2 regions of the Verrucosispora sp. WMMD1129 genome follow, and region 2 is predicted to be linked to the other one. Evidence: riboswitches for the same ligand, from Rfam matches in the RefSeq annotation. Region 2 holds a riboswitch; the other holds the start of a gene.

Region 1 (6,299 bases), 620 kb from region 2:
GTTCCGCCGGGTCATGGCAGGAGCGGCCGACCAGGTCGGCGGGGGGCGGTGGATACGGCCCGGCCGCCGACAGATGCAGCGCGGTCAGGGAGCTGCCGGTGCCGGTGGCGCCGGCCGGGGTGCGGGAGCCGGCTCTCTCGGCGCTGGCCGGGCGGCCCGGATCGTCGCCCAGCAGCGGGTCGGGGCCGGCGACGAGGAGAGTTCCGCCGACCGCGGTCAGGATCGACCGCAGTTCGACGGCGAGGGCGAGGCGTTCGACGCGCGGCAGATCCCTCTCCCGCAGCACCACCCAGCGCACTCCCCCGGCCACGGCCGCCGCCACCACCCGAACCAGCCCACCCCGCGCCACCCGCCGATCCGTCAGCAGCACGACCCCCGAGGGCACTTGGATCTTGGTACGAACCGGCCCCTGGAGGGGCGCTCCCAGGCCAAGATTCACGAGATCAGCTTGTGCGGTCACAGGTGGGGGCGGCCTTCGTCTTGGGTGGAGGGCAGGGCGTGGAAGCGGCGGGGGATGCGACCGGCGGCGTGGGCGAGGCGGCCGGCGGCGATCGCGTACCGCATCGCGGTGGCCATCGCCACCGGGTCGGCGGCCCGGGTCACCGCGCTGGCCAGCAGCACCGCGTCACAGCCCAGCTCCATGGCGAGCGCCGCGTCGGAGGCGGTGCCGATCCCCGCGTCCAGGATCACCGGCACGCTCACGTCCTGCCGGATGAGCCGGATGTGATGCGGATTGTTGATCCCCAGGCCGGAGCCGATCGGCGCGCCGGCCGGCATCACCGCCGCGCAACCGACGTCGGCCAGCCGCCGTGCCAGCACCGGGTCGTCGGAGGTGTACGGCAGCACGGTGAACCCGTCGTCGACCAGTTCCTCGGCGGCGCGCAGCAGTTCCACCCCGTCGGGCAGCAGCGTCCGCTCGTCGCCGATCACCTCCAGCTTGACCCAGTCGGTCTCGAACGCGTCCCGGGCCAGCCGGGCCACCTTCACCGCCTCGCCCGCCGTGTAGCAGCCGGCGGTGTTGGGCAACAGCCGCACCCCACACCGGTCGAGCAGGTCCAGCAGACCGCCCGAGCCGCCGGACACCGTTTCGACCCGGCGCAGCGCCAGGGTGACCAGCTCGGTGCCGGACGCCCGGATCGCCTGCTCCAGCACGTGCAGGTTGGCCGCTCCGCCGGTACCGAGGATCAGCCGGGAGTTGAACCGCACACCGCCCAGCTCGAAGGCGCTCGATTCGCTGTCCATCCGACTCACCCGCCCTGGGCGGCGCTGAGCACCTCGACCCGGTCGCCGCCGCGCAGCACCGTCGCCGGCCAACCGGTACGCGGCACCACCTCACCGTTGACCGCCACCGCGACACCGCGCTGTTGGCCGGTGATGTCGCGGACCAGGTCGGCCACGGTCAGTCCGTCCGGCAGGCTGCGCCCGGCACCGTTCACCGTCAGTTCCACGAGTTGTCCTCCGTCGAGTGCGGAAAAGTGCCAGCAACCGGTGCGCCCACGCCGCCGGGCGGGTCGGCGAACCGGTCCGGCCGGAAGGGCGCCAGCAGTGTGTCGGAGTTGCCCTCCCCGGTGACCAGATCGGTGATCAGGTCGGCGGTGACCGGGGTCAGCACGATCCCGTGCCGGTGGTGGCCGGTGGCGACCAGGACGTCCGGGTGCCCTGGCAACGGGCCCAGGATCGGCGCATTGTCCGGTGTGCCTGGGCGCAGCCCCGCCAGCGTCTCCACCAGGTCGTACTCGGCGATCTCGGGCAGCAGATCGACGGCGGCCCGCAGCAGCCGCAGCACCGCTCCGGCGGAGACGTCCAGGTCGGAGCGCTCCTCGACGGTCGCGCCGACGACCACCTCACCGCTGTCGCGCGGCACCAGGTAGACGTGCTCGCCATCGGCGTACCCCCGGATCACGTGCCGAAAGCCTGGCGGCCCGCCATCCGGCGCGCGCAGCCGCAGCACCTGTCCCTTGACCGGACGGACCGGAAGGCCGGTCAGGGCCGCGCTGCCGCAGCCGGCGGCGACCACCGTCGCGCCGGCCGTGACGTCGGACAGCCGGCGCACCGGCTCGGTGACCAGCACCGCTCCCGCCCGCTCCGCCGCCAGCCGCAGCGCCGGTACCAGCCGGCGCGGGTCGACCTGATGGTCGGTGGCGGCGAGCGCGCCGCCGCGCACCCGGGGCGCCAGCGCCGGCTCGCGGTCGCGCAGCGGCGACGGGCGCAGCGGCGTCACCGGCAACCCCAGCTCCTGCTGGTACGCCCAGAGCCGACGCGCCTCGGCCAGGTCGTCGACGGTCAGCCCGACCATCAGGGTGCCCTCGGTCCGGTAGCCGATGTCGGTGCCGGTCACCTCGGTCAGTTCGGCGGCGAACCCGGGCCAGCGGCCGGCCGACTCGGTAAGCAGGGCGGTCAGCTCCCGCTCGCCGAAGTACGCCTCGGCGACCGGTGCCAGCATGCCGGCAGCCACGTGCGAGGCGCCCGACCCGGGTGCCGGATCGTGCACGACCACGCGCAACCCGCGCGCCGCGCACCGCCAGGCGACCGCCCACCCGATCGGCCCGCCCCCCACGACGGCCACATCGGGCCGGCGCTGCGACACCACGTTGGTGGTGGCGGGGCGGCCGGTCATGTCAGCGCCCGAACCAGCTCGGCGGCGGCGCGGGCGGGATCGGTGGCTCCGGAGAGCGCACCGACCACCGCCACCCCGTACGCGCCGGCGGCCCGCAACTCGGGCACGTCCGCCGCCGTCACCCCACCGATGGCGATCACCGGCACCTCGACCGCCTCGGCCACCGCCCGGACACCTGCCACACCGATCGGCGGTGGCAGCCCGTCCTTTGTGGCGGTGGCGCGGCACGGCCCCACCCCCAGGTAGCTCGCCCCGGCGGTTACCGCCGCGAGCGCGGTTGCCGGTTCCCGCGCGGTGGCGCCCAGCACCGCCGCCGGTCCGAGCACCTCCCGGGCCGCCGCCACGGGCAGGTCGTCGGCACCGACGTGGCCGCCGGCGGCGCCGGTGGCCAGTGCCACGTGCAGTCGGTCGTTGACCAGGCAGGGCACTCCGTACGGCGCACCGAGTGCCAACACCTGCCGGGTCAGCTCGTACGCCTGCCGGTCGGTCGCGCTGTCCTCCACGCGGACCTGCACCACCAGCTGGGTGTGGGCCACCGGAAGCACGGCACGGAGCACGGTGAGCGGATCCCGCCCGGCTCGGGTGTCGGTGATCAGATGCAGTCGTCCCAGGGACGGCACGGCAACACTCCTCCCTGCGCCGGCATTACCCGGATCAGGTTCGACGGTCGGGGGCTCACAGCCCCCCTCTCAGCCCGGTACACCGGGCTCCCGTGGGTTCGTTGGGTGTCACCGTACGTCGTTTCGCCGGCTCCGCCAAGCCCGTCCCGCGCCGCCGGTGGCGGCGCGGGCCACCCGGTCATGCCGACTCCGCCACGGCCTGCTGAACGGACTCGCGGCAGCACAGCGGCCGGAAAAAGGCCGGATATGCAGTGACTCACACCAATAGGAAAGGCCCCGTTACCAAAACGTTACAAGGCTCCACCTTGCTCGAAACTAGATTCACTAACGCAAATTGAGTGATCGGATCGGCTGAGTCGGCACCCAGACCTCGCTCGTCAGGTATGGGCGGTCGGACCGACGGGAGTGACCACCGCCGTCCACTCCGAACCGTCCCACGGACAGAGGAGATCTTCGTGCCCCGACTCAGTCGGCGCCGAGCCCCGCTCGCCGCAGTCACCATGGCGCTACTCGCCCTTGCACTCATCCTGGCCGCCGCACCGGCCCCGATCACCGGCCCCGCCGCCGCTCAGGCCGCCCGCCCAACCGTTCCGGTCGCCGCGGCGGCGGTGGAGCCGTTCTCCGTCCTGGTCTTCTCCAAGACCGCCGGATTCCGACACGACTCGATCCCGGCCGGCATCAGCGCGATCCAGCAACTCGGCACGGCGAACGGGTTCACCGTCACCACCACCGAGGACAGCGCCGCCTTCACCGACACCAACCTCGCCAGGTTCCAGGCGGTCATCTGGTTGTCGACAACCGGTGACGTGCTCAACGCCAGCCAGCAGGCGGCCTTCGAGCGCTACATCCGCGCCGGTGGCGGATACGTCGGCGTGCACGCCGCGTCGGACACCGAGTACGACTGGGCCTGGTACGGCCAACTGGTCGGTGCCTACTTCAACAACCACCCGGCCAACCAGACGGCGACGGTGAAGGTCGAGGACACCACCCACGAGTCGACCCGGCACCTGCCGGAGCGGTGGTCCCGATACGACGAGTGGTACAACTTCCGCACCAACCCCCGCGCCCGTCAGGTGCAGGTGCTGGCCTCGCTCGACGAGCGCAGCTACAGCCCGGGCAGCGGAGCGATGGGGCACGACCACCCGATCGCCTGGTGCCAGAACTTCGACGGTGGCCGGTCCTGGTACACAGGTGGCGGGCACACCCAGGATTCCTTCGCCAACGCCGAGTTCCGGCAACACCTGCTCGGTGGTATCCAGACCGCTGCCGGGGTGGTGCACGCCGACTGCGGTGCCGGCCGGGCCGCCAGCTTCGAGAAGGTGACGCTGGACAGCAACACCAGCAACCCGATGGAGCTGGACATCGCCCCCGACGGGCGGGTGTTCTACATCGAGCGCGACGGCCGGGTGCAGATCATCAAGCCGGACACCGGCCAGACGGTCACCGCGCTGCGGCTGAGCGTCTTCGCCGGCAACGAGGACGGCCTGCTGGGCATCCGGCTCGACCCCAACTTCGCCAGCAACGGGTGGGTCTGGCTCTACTACGCCCCGAGCGCGGGTGGCTCCCGCAACCACCTGTCCCGGTTCACAGTCACCGGAGACACGATCAACCCGTCGAGCGAGCGGGTCGTCCTGGAGGTGCCCACGCAGCGCAACACCTGCTGCCACATGGGCGGGACGATGACCTTCGACTCGGCCGGCAACCTGTACCTGGCCACCGGGGACAACACCAACCCCTTCGAGTCCGGTGGCTACAGCCCGTTGGACGAGCGCTCCGGCCGGTCTGACTACGACTCGCAGCGCACCGCCGGAAACACAAACGACCTGCGCGGAAAGGTGCTCCGGATCCGGCCGCAGGCCGACGGGACGTACACCATTCCGGCCGGCAACCTGTTCGCCCCGGGCACCGCGCGGACCCGGCCGGAGATCTACGCGATGGGTCTGCGCAACCCGTTCCGGATCGGCATCGACCCGGTCACCGACGTGCTCTACGTCGCCGACTACGGCCCGGACGCCACCACCAGCAACCCGAACCGGGGCCCGGCGGGACTGGTGGAGTGGAACATCGTCGACCGGCCCGGCAACTTCGGCTGGCCGTACTGCCACGGGTCGAATCAGGCGTACAACGACTACCAGTTCCCGTCCGGCCCGAGCGGATCGAAGTTCAACTGCGCCGCGCCGGTGAACAACTCCCCCAACAACACCGGTCTGACCAACCTGCCGGCGGCCATCCCGGCCACCGTCGACTACGGCTACGGCGGTGACTCCCGGTACCCGGAGATCGGCGGCGGTGGAGCGCCCATGGCCGGACCGGTCTACCGGTACGACCCGACCATCTCGTCCCGCCGCCAGTGGCCGGCGTACTTCGACGGCAAGGCCATGTTCGGCGAGTGGAACCAGTCGCGGATGTACACCATGCAGGTCAGCCGGGACGGCAAGTCCCTTGTCGACATCAACCGGATCCTCGACCAGATGACCTTCGTCCGGCCGATGGACTTCGAGTTCGGCCCCGACGGCGCGCTGTACCTGATCGAGTGGGGCAGCGGCTTCGGCGGCAACAACGACAACTCCGGCGTCTACCGGATCGACTACACGGCCGGTGCCCGCGCCCCGATCGCGGTCGCCTCGGCGAACCCCACCTCCGGAGCGCCACCGCTCGCCGTCACCTTCTCCAGCGCCGGCTCACGCGACCCCGACGGCGGAGCGCTCACCTACGCCTGGACGTTCGGCGACGGCGGCACCTCCACCCAGGCCAACCCGACCCACACGTACACCCAGTCCGGGAGTTACACGGCGCAGCTGCGGGTGACCAACCCGGCGGGACGGAGCGCGGTTGCGAACGTGCCGATCACCGTCGGCAACACGGCACCGACCGTGACCATCGAGTTCCCGCCGGACGGTGGCTTCTTCGCCTGGGGTGACCAGGTCGCCTACACCGTCAAGGTCACCGACCCGGAGGACGGGACGATCGACTGCGACGAGGTCGAACTCCAGGTCCTGCTCGGCCACGACGAGCACGCCCACCCGCTGGAGCGGCACACCGGCTGCACCGGCACGGTGCAG
Region 2 (6,299 bases):
CCGGGTCCAGCGTGGCCATCAGCGGAAACGCGAACAACATCGCGGCTGCCAGTTTGGCCACCGGATTTCGCCGGGCCAGCGGCGCGCCCGGCCGGGCGATCGGCTCCAGGGTGATCATGGCCGTGCCGGTCCCGTGTCGGGCGGAGCGAGGGCCAGCGTACGGTCGGCCAACGCGGCCACGAAGTCGGCGTCATGGGTGACGGTGACCAGGCCGTGTCCGGCGTCGCGCAGGTCGGCGTGGAGATCCACCAGCTCGCGCCAGGTGCGCCGGTCCTGGCCGAAGGTGGGTTCGTCGCAGATGAGCAGGCGGGGCGCGGTGGCCAGGGCGGTCGCCACGCTCAGCCGCCGCGCCTCGCCGCCGGAGAGGGTGTACGGGTTGGCGGCGGCGAGCCGATCCAGCCGCAGCCGGCTCAACAGTTCCGTCACGCGGTCGTGCACCGCCGATTCGGACGCCCCGGTCCGCCTCGGCCCCAGGGCCAGCTCGTCGAAGACCGTGCCGGTGACGAACTGGTGCTCGGGATTCTGGAACACCGAGCCGATCCGGCGGGTCAGCGCCGGTGCCCGCCATCGGTGCGGTGCGGTGCGCGAGTCCGTTCCGGCCAGTTCCGGGCTGGCCGTCAGCCGCCCGGTGCCGGGCCGGAGGAGTCCGCCGAGCAGCAGCGCCAGGGTGGACTTCCCGGCGCCGTTCGGTCCGAGCACCGCGAGCGCCTCGCCGGCTCGTACGGTCAGGTCGGTGGCGGCCAGCCGGGGTGGCTGGCCGAGGTGTTCGGCGGTGAGCAGCACCTCGCCGGCCGGGCCGGCGGCCCGGCGTGGCGGGATCTCCCGGCCGGGCACCCAGACCCCCTCGGCGGCGAGGGCGTCGCCGTGCGCGGCGAAGACCGCCTCCGGTGGGCCGTCGGCGCGGACCCCGCCGCCGGGTTCGAGCACCACCACCCGGTCTACCAGGGGCAGCGCTTCGGCGACCCGGTGCTCGACCAGGATCAGGGTGGTGTCGGCGTCCACCGCCCGGGTGAGCGCCGCGCGGATCAGGGCGGCACCCGCGGGGTCGAGGTTGGCGGTGGGTTCGTCCAGCAGCAGCAGGCCGGGACGCAGCGCCAGCACGCCGGCCAGGGCGAGGCGCTGTTGTTCGCCGCCGGAGAGCGCCGCGGTGGGTCGGTCCCTCGGGTACGGGAAGCCCACCCGGTGCAGCGCCTCGTCCACCCGCGGCCAGATCTGTCCGGCCGGCACGCCCCGGTTCTCCAGCCCGAACGCCACGTCGTCGCCGCTGCGGGCCATGACGAGCTGGGACTGTGGGTCCTGGAAGACGATGCCGACCCGGTCCCGGGCCTCGTCGACCGGCCGGCCGTCGATCTCGATGCTGCCCTCGTGTTCCCCGGAGTCCTCGGGCAGCAGGCCGGCCAGCGCCGCCAGCAACGTGCTCTTCCCGGCCCCGGACGCCCCCAACAGCAGCACCTTCTCGCCGCGCTCCACCCGCAGCTCGACCCCGCGCACCGCCCAGTCACGCCTCCCGGCATGCCGCCACCCAAACCCCCGTACCCACACCCCCTCACCCATCCCGCCTTCCTTTCTTCCTGACGGTTGCTGTGGAGATCGACACTGCCGGGGAGGTCAGACCAGGGGGCGTTCGCGGGCGGCGGGGAAGCGGTCGAGGACGCCGGTGCGGGCCAGGGCGCGGGTCAGGGCGTGCGCGCCGGCGCCGGCGATGACGGTGGCGCTGACGACGGTGAGCGCGGCATAGGGCAGGCGGTAGGTGGCGATGTCGCGTTCGGCGTTCCAGTAGACGAAGTCGAAGATTGCCGCGCTGAGGCCGGTCAGCGCACCGGCCAGCAGGGCGACCGGCAGCCGGTAGGAGCGGTACCGGAAGGCGGCGAAGGCCAACTCGGCGCCGACACCCTGCATCAGGCCCTGCAACAGGACGATGGTGCCCCACTGGCTGCCCAGCAGGGCCGAGATGATCGCGGCCAGCAGTTCGCAGTACAGCGCGGCGCCGGGCTTGCGGATGACCAGGCCGCCGAGCACGGCCGGCACCAGCCAGACACCGTAGATGAGGGTCTGTGCCGGCGGGAAGAAGCTGAAGGCGCCCTCGGTGGCGCTCCACACCACGCCCCAGGCCCAGAAGATGACGCCGAAGGCGACGGCGATGACCGATGCCACCACGATGTCGATGGTGCGCCAGCGGTTGCTGTCGGTGGTTTGCACGATGATTGCTCCCAGTCCAGATGCGAACCAGGCAAGACGCACGCCCCGGCCGGCGGCGCCGAACGGTGGCGGGCTGGAGGTGGACCGAACTCCCTGCGCTGGCATTACCCAGATCAGGTACGGAGGGTCTGCGGGCGGACCCGCACTCTCAGCGCTGTGCGCTCCCCTGTCGGAGGTGTTGTCTGTCCCGCCGACGCTAACACCACGGAAGATCCACCGGCAATGTGATCTCCCCAGGTCACGACGGTTACTCGCATCCGATTGGTCCGGTGGCCGGGGGCTCCCGGAAGTTTGGCCAATCTGTGACATCCATCGACGTCATCCGCGCCGGACGGTAATCTCAGTCCGCCGATCCGCCACGGCCGAAGGGTGACGGGTGACCACAGACACTGACCGGGCCGTGCCGGGCGAACCGGAGCCCCGATCCTCGGCCGGGGGCGTCGACATCGAAACGCGCCCACCGGAGCCTGCCGGTGGCGAGCCACCCAGGCGCCGGCTCGGTGACCGGATCGGCTCGGTGGAGATTCTCGCGGCGCTGCTGATCATCCTGATCATCTTTCGGGAGCCGATCGCCGCCGCCCTGGACGATCCCCGCATCCAGACCTGGACCACCGTCTTCGTCTCGATCATGGTGCAGGCAGTGCCGTTCCTGGCCTTCGGAGTGCTGCTCTCCGCCGTGATCGCGGTCTTCGTGCCCCGATCCTTCTGGGCGAAGGCGTTGCCCCGGCACCCGGCGTTGGCGGTGCCGGCAGCCAGCGCGGCCGGGGTGGTGCTGCCGGGCTGCGAGTGCGGTTCGGTACCGATCGCCGGGTCACTGATCCGGCGGGGCGTGACCCCGGCCGCCGCGCTGGCGTTTCTGCTCGCCGCCCCGGCTGTCAACCCGATCGTGCTCACCGCCACGGCGGTCGCCTTCCCGAACAACCCCGAGATGGTCCTTGCCCGGGGCGTCGCCAGCCTGATCGTCGCCATGATCATGGGGTGGCTCTGGCTGCGGCTCGGGCGCACCGAGTGGATCAGGATGCCGCGCCGCCCGGAGCTGGACGACGCGTCCCGGGGCCGGGCCTTCTGGGCCGCCGTCCGCCACGACGTCACTCACGCCGGTGGTTTCCTGGTACTCGGCGCGATGGCCGCCGCAAGCATCAACGTACTGGTGCCGGAGCGGTGGTTGCAGACCCTCGCCGACAACGCGTGGCTGTCGATCCTGGCGCTGGCGCTGCTCGCCGTGCTGCTCTCGCTCTGCTCGGAGGCTGACGCCTTCGTCGCTGCCTCGCTGTCCCAGTTCTCGCTCACGTCCCGACTGGTCTTCCTGGTGGTGGGGCCGATGGTCGATCTCAAGCTGATCTCGATGCAGGCCGGTGTGTTCGGCCGCCGCTTCGCCTTCCGGTTCGCGCCGACCACCTTCGCGGTGGCCGTGCTGGTCGCCGTCGGCGCCGGGGCGGTGCTGCTGTGAACCGGCAGGCGCAGGCGGTGATCCTGCTGCTGCTCGGCGGCGCGGTGATCCGGGCCAGCGTCACCGACCTCTACCTGCGCTACGTCAAGGAGGGCCTGCGTCCCTTCCTGATCGCCGCCGGCCTGCTGCTGGTCGCCGCCGCGATCATGACGCTCTGGTACGAGCTGCGCCCGCCAGCCCCCCGCGCGCTGGCCCCCGCCGACGGTCCCACCGTAGGCCCCGACCGCCCCGACGGGCACGACGGGCACGGGCACGCCCACCACGAGCCGCGGGTCGGTTGGCTGCTGATCCTGCCCGTGCTCGGCCTGCTGCTGGTCGCCCCGCCGGCCCTCGGGTCGTACGCGGCGGGTCAGGCCGGCACGGCGTTGAGCAGCCAACAGCAGTCGGACTACCCGCCGCTGCCCGAGGGGGACCCGGTGCAGGTCAGCGTCCTGGACTACGCCTCCCGGGCGCTGTTCGACCGGGGCACGTCGATCGGCGATCGGCGGGTTCAGCTCACCGGCTTCATTGCCACCGGCGCGGACGGCCAGCCGATCCTGGCCCGGATGGTGCTGTCCTGCTGCGCCGCCGACGGCCGACCGGTCAAGCTCGGGTTGACCGGCGACGTACCGGCCGGGCTGCCCGACGACAGTTGGGTCGAGGTGACCGGCCGCTACAGCGATCGACTCGGCCGGGATCCGGTGAACGACGCGGAGATCCCCTACCTTGAGGTCGAGTCCTGGCGGCAGGTGCCTGTCCCCAAGCGTCCGTACGACTGACGTCGCGCCACCCCCTGCGAGATTGGTGCCCGCTGCGGGCTTGACCCTGACGCTGCGTCAGCCCTCCATGCTGATCGGCATGACGATCCCGGCGACGACCAGTGAGCTTCAGGGGCCCGCGATCCGGGTGCGGGGCCTGGCGAAGTCGTACCAGAAGCTGCACGTGCTGCGTGGCGTGGATTTCGAGGTCGCGCGGGGGAGCATCTTCGCCCTGCTCGGCTCGAACGGCGCGGGCAAGACCACGGTGGTGAAGATCCTTTCCACGCTGCTCAAGGCCGACGCGGGCACCGCACACGTCAACGGCTTCGACGTCGCGACGCGGGCGGCCGACGTGCGCGAGTCCATCAGCCTCACCGGGCAGTTCGCGGCGGTCGACGAGATCCTCACCGGGCGCGAGAACCTCGTCCTCGTCGCCAGGCTGCGGCACCTCAAGGCACCCGGCGCGATCGCGGACGAGCTGTTGAAGCGCTTCGCATTGACCGAGGCGGGTGCCCGCAGGGTGGCGACGTACTCCGGGGGCATGCGCCGCCGGCTGGACATCGCGATGAGTCTGATCGGGAATCCGCCTGTCGTCTTCCTCGACGAGCCGACGACCGGGCTGGACCCGCAGGCGCGCCTTGAGGTGTGGCACGCCGTCAACGAACTCGCTCAGGGCGGCACGACCGTGCTGCTCACCACCCAGTATCTCGACGAGGCGGAAAACCTCGCCGACCGGATCGCGATCCTCCATGAGGGACGAATCATCGTGGACGGCACCCTCGACGAGCTGAGGCGGATCCTGCCACCCGCCGAGGTCGAGTACGTCGAAAAGCAGCGGAACCTCGAAGACATCTTCCTCACCCTCGTCGGTGCCGGCACAGACAAGGAACAGCACTGAAGCGGCAGGTGCCGATCGCCTTCATGCTGCTGTTCGTCCACGGCTTCGGTGGTGCGATCGAGACCGGGGCCGACTCGTACGTGGCCTACCGCGTTAGCCCGACTCGGCCGGGCCCGGTGTGGTGGGGGCAGGATCGGGGCATGCTGACGATCGGTCAACTGGCGGCGTACGCCGGTGTCACGGTGCGGACGGTGCGGCACTACCACCAGATCGGGCTGCTGCCCGAGCCGGAGCGGGACGCCTCGGGTTACCGGCGGTACGGCCCGACGGCGGCCGTGTCCCTCATCAAGATCCGCACTCTCGCCAACGCCGGTGTGCCGCTGTCCCGGATCAGTCAGCTACTCGAAGCCGATGCGGCGACCTTCGCGGAAGCGATCCGCGGGATCGACGGTCACCTGCGGGAAGAGATCGAACGGTTGCAGACCAGCCGTAGGCAGATCGCGCAGCTCGCGGCCGGGGACGGTCTGACACTCCCCCCGGAGGTGACCGCCTACCTCGATCGGCTCCGGGAAATCGGTGTGTCCGAGCGGGTGATGGCGGGCGAGCGGGACGGCTGGATCCTGGTGGCCGCCCGCTGGCCCGATCACATCCGCGAGTTCATGCCCGGCAAACTCGCGCAGCTCGACGACCCGCGGGTCGTCCGGCTCTACCGGGTGCTGTCGGAGATCCTCGACGGCGACGCCGACGACGACCCACGCTTGGCGGAGGCCGCCGACATCATTGCCAACCTGGCTGAGCAGGCGTACGCCGCCGGCACGTTCGAACCCTCCGATGGGGACTACCAGGACCTGATGCACGACCTGCTGGACGCGCTCGCCGTTGAAGCCGATCCCCGGATGCAACGACTGCAGGAGTTGTTGCGCGAACGAGGCTGGACCGGTTGGAACCGGATGGAGCGGCTGGCCGAGCCGCCCTGTTGATTGTCACCTTTCGGAGCCGGCGTCGGGTCGTCGGTAGGCTGCCGGCATGCGCATCGATGCCCGAGGTCTGCGGTTCGACGTCACCACCGGTGGTC

The links. Region 2 has a riboswitch for thiamine pyrophosphate ahead of O7624_RS22645 (ECF transporter S component). Riboswitches for the same ligand answer to the same signal wherever they lie in the genome.
Region 1: linked by a shared signal. The riboswitch ahead of thiE (thiamine phosphate synthase) and the one ahead of O7624_RS22645 (ECF transporter S component) in region 2 are both predicted to bind thiamine pyrophosphate.

Annotation. Positions count from the first base shown of each region.
Region 1 is NZ_CP120741.1:4,230,181-4,236,479, reverse strand. It holds partial or broken gene O7624_RS19800 (thiamine phosphate synthase) at 1-391, opposite strand, end outside; gene O7624_RS19795 (thiazole synthase) at 457-1,242, opposite strand; gene thiS (sulfur carrier protein ThiS) at 1,248-1,448, opposite strand; gene thiO (glycine oxidase ThiO) at 1,439-2,617, opposite strand; gene thiE (thiamine phosphate synthase) at 2,614-3,237, opposite strand; TPP riboswitch at 3,232-3,341, opposite strand; gene O7624_RS19775 (ThuA domain-containing protein) at 3,693-6,299, shown strand, end outside.
Region 2 is NZ_CP120741.1:4,854,295-4,860,593, forward strand. It holds gene O7624_RS22635 (energy-coupling factor transporter transmembrane component T) at 1-118, opposite strand, end outside; gene O7624_RS22640 (ABC transporter ATP-binding protein) at 115-1,554, opposite strand; gene O7624_RS22645 (ECF transporter S component) at 1,609-2,199, opposite strand; TPP riboswitch at 2,272-2,377, opposite strand; gene O7624_RS22650 (permease) at 2,708-3,649, shown strand; gene O7624_RS22655 (TIGR03943 family protein) at 3,646-4,407, shown strand; gene O7624_RS22660 (ATP-binding cassette domain-containing protein) at 4,487-5,284, shown strand; gene O7624_RS22665 (MerR family transcriptional regulator) at 5,425-6,204, shown strand; gene O7624_RS22670 (alpha/beta hydrolase) at 6,251-6,299, shown strand, end outside.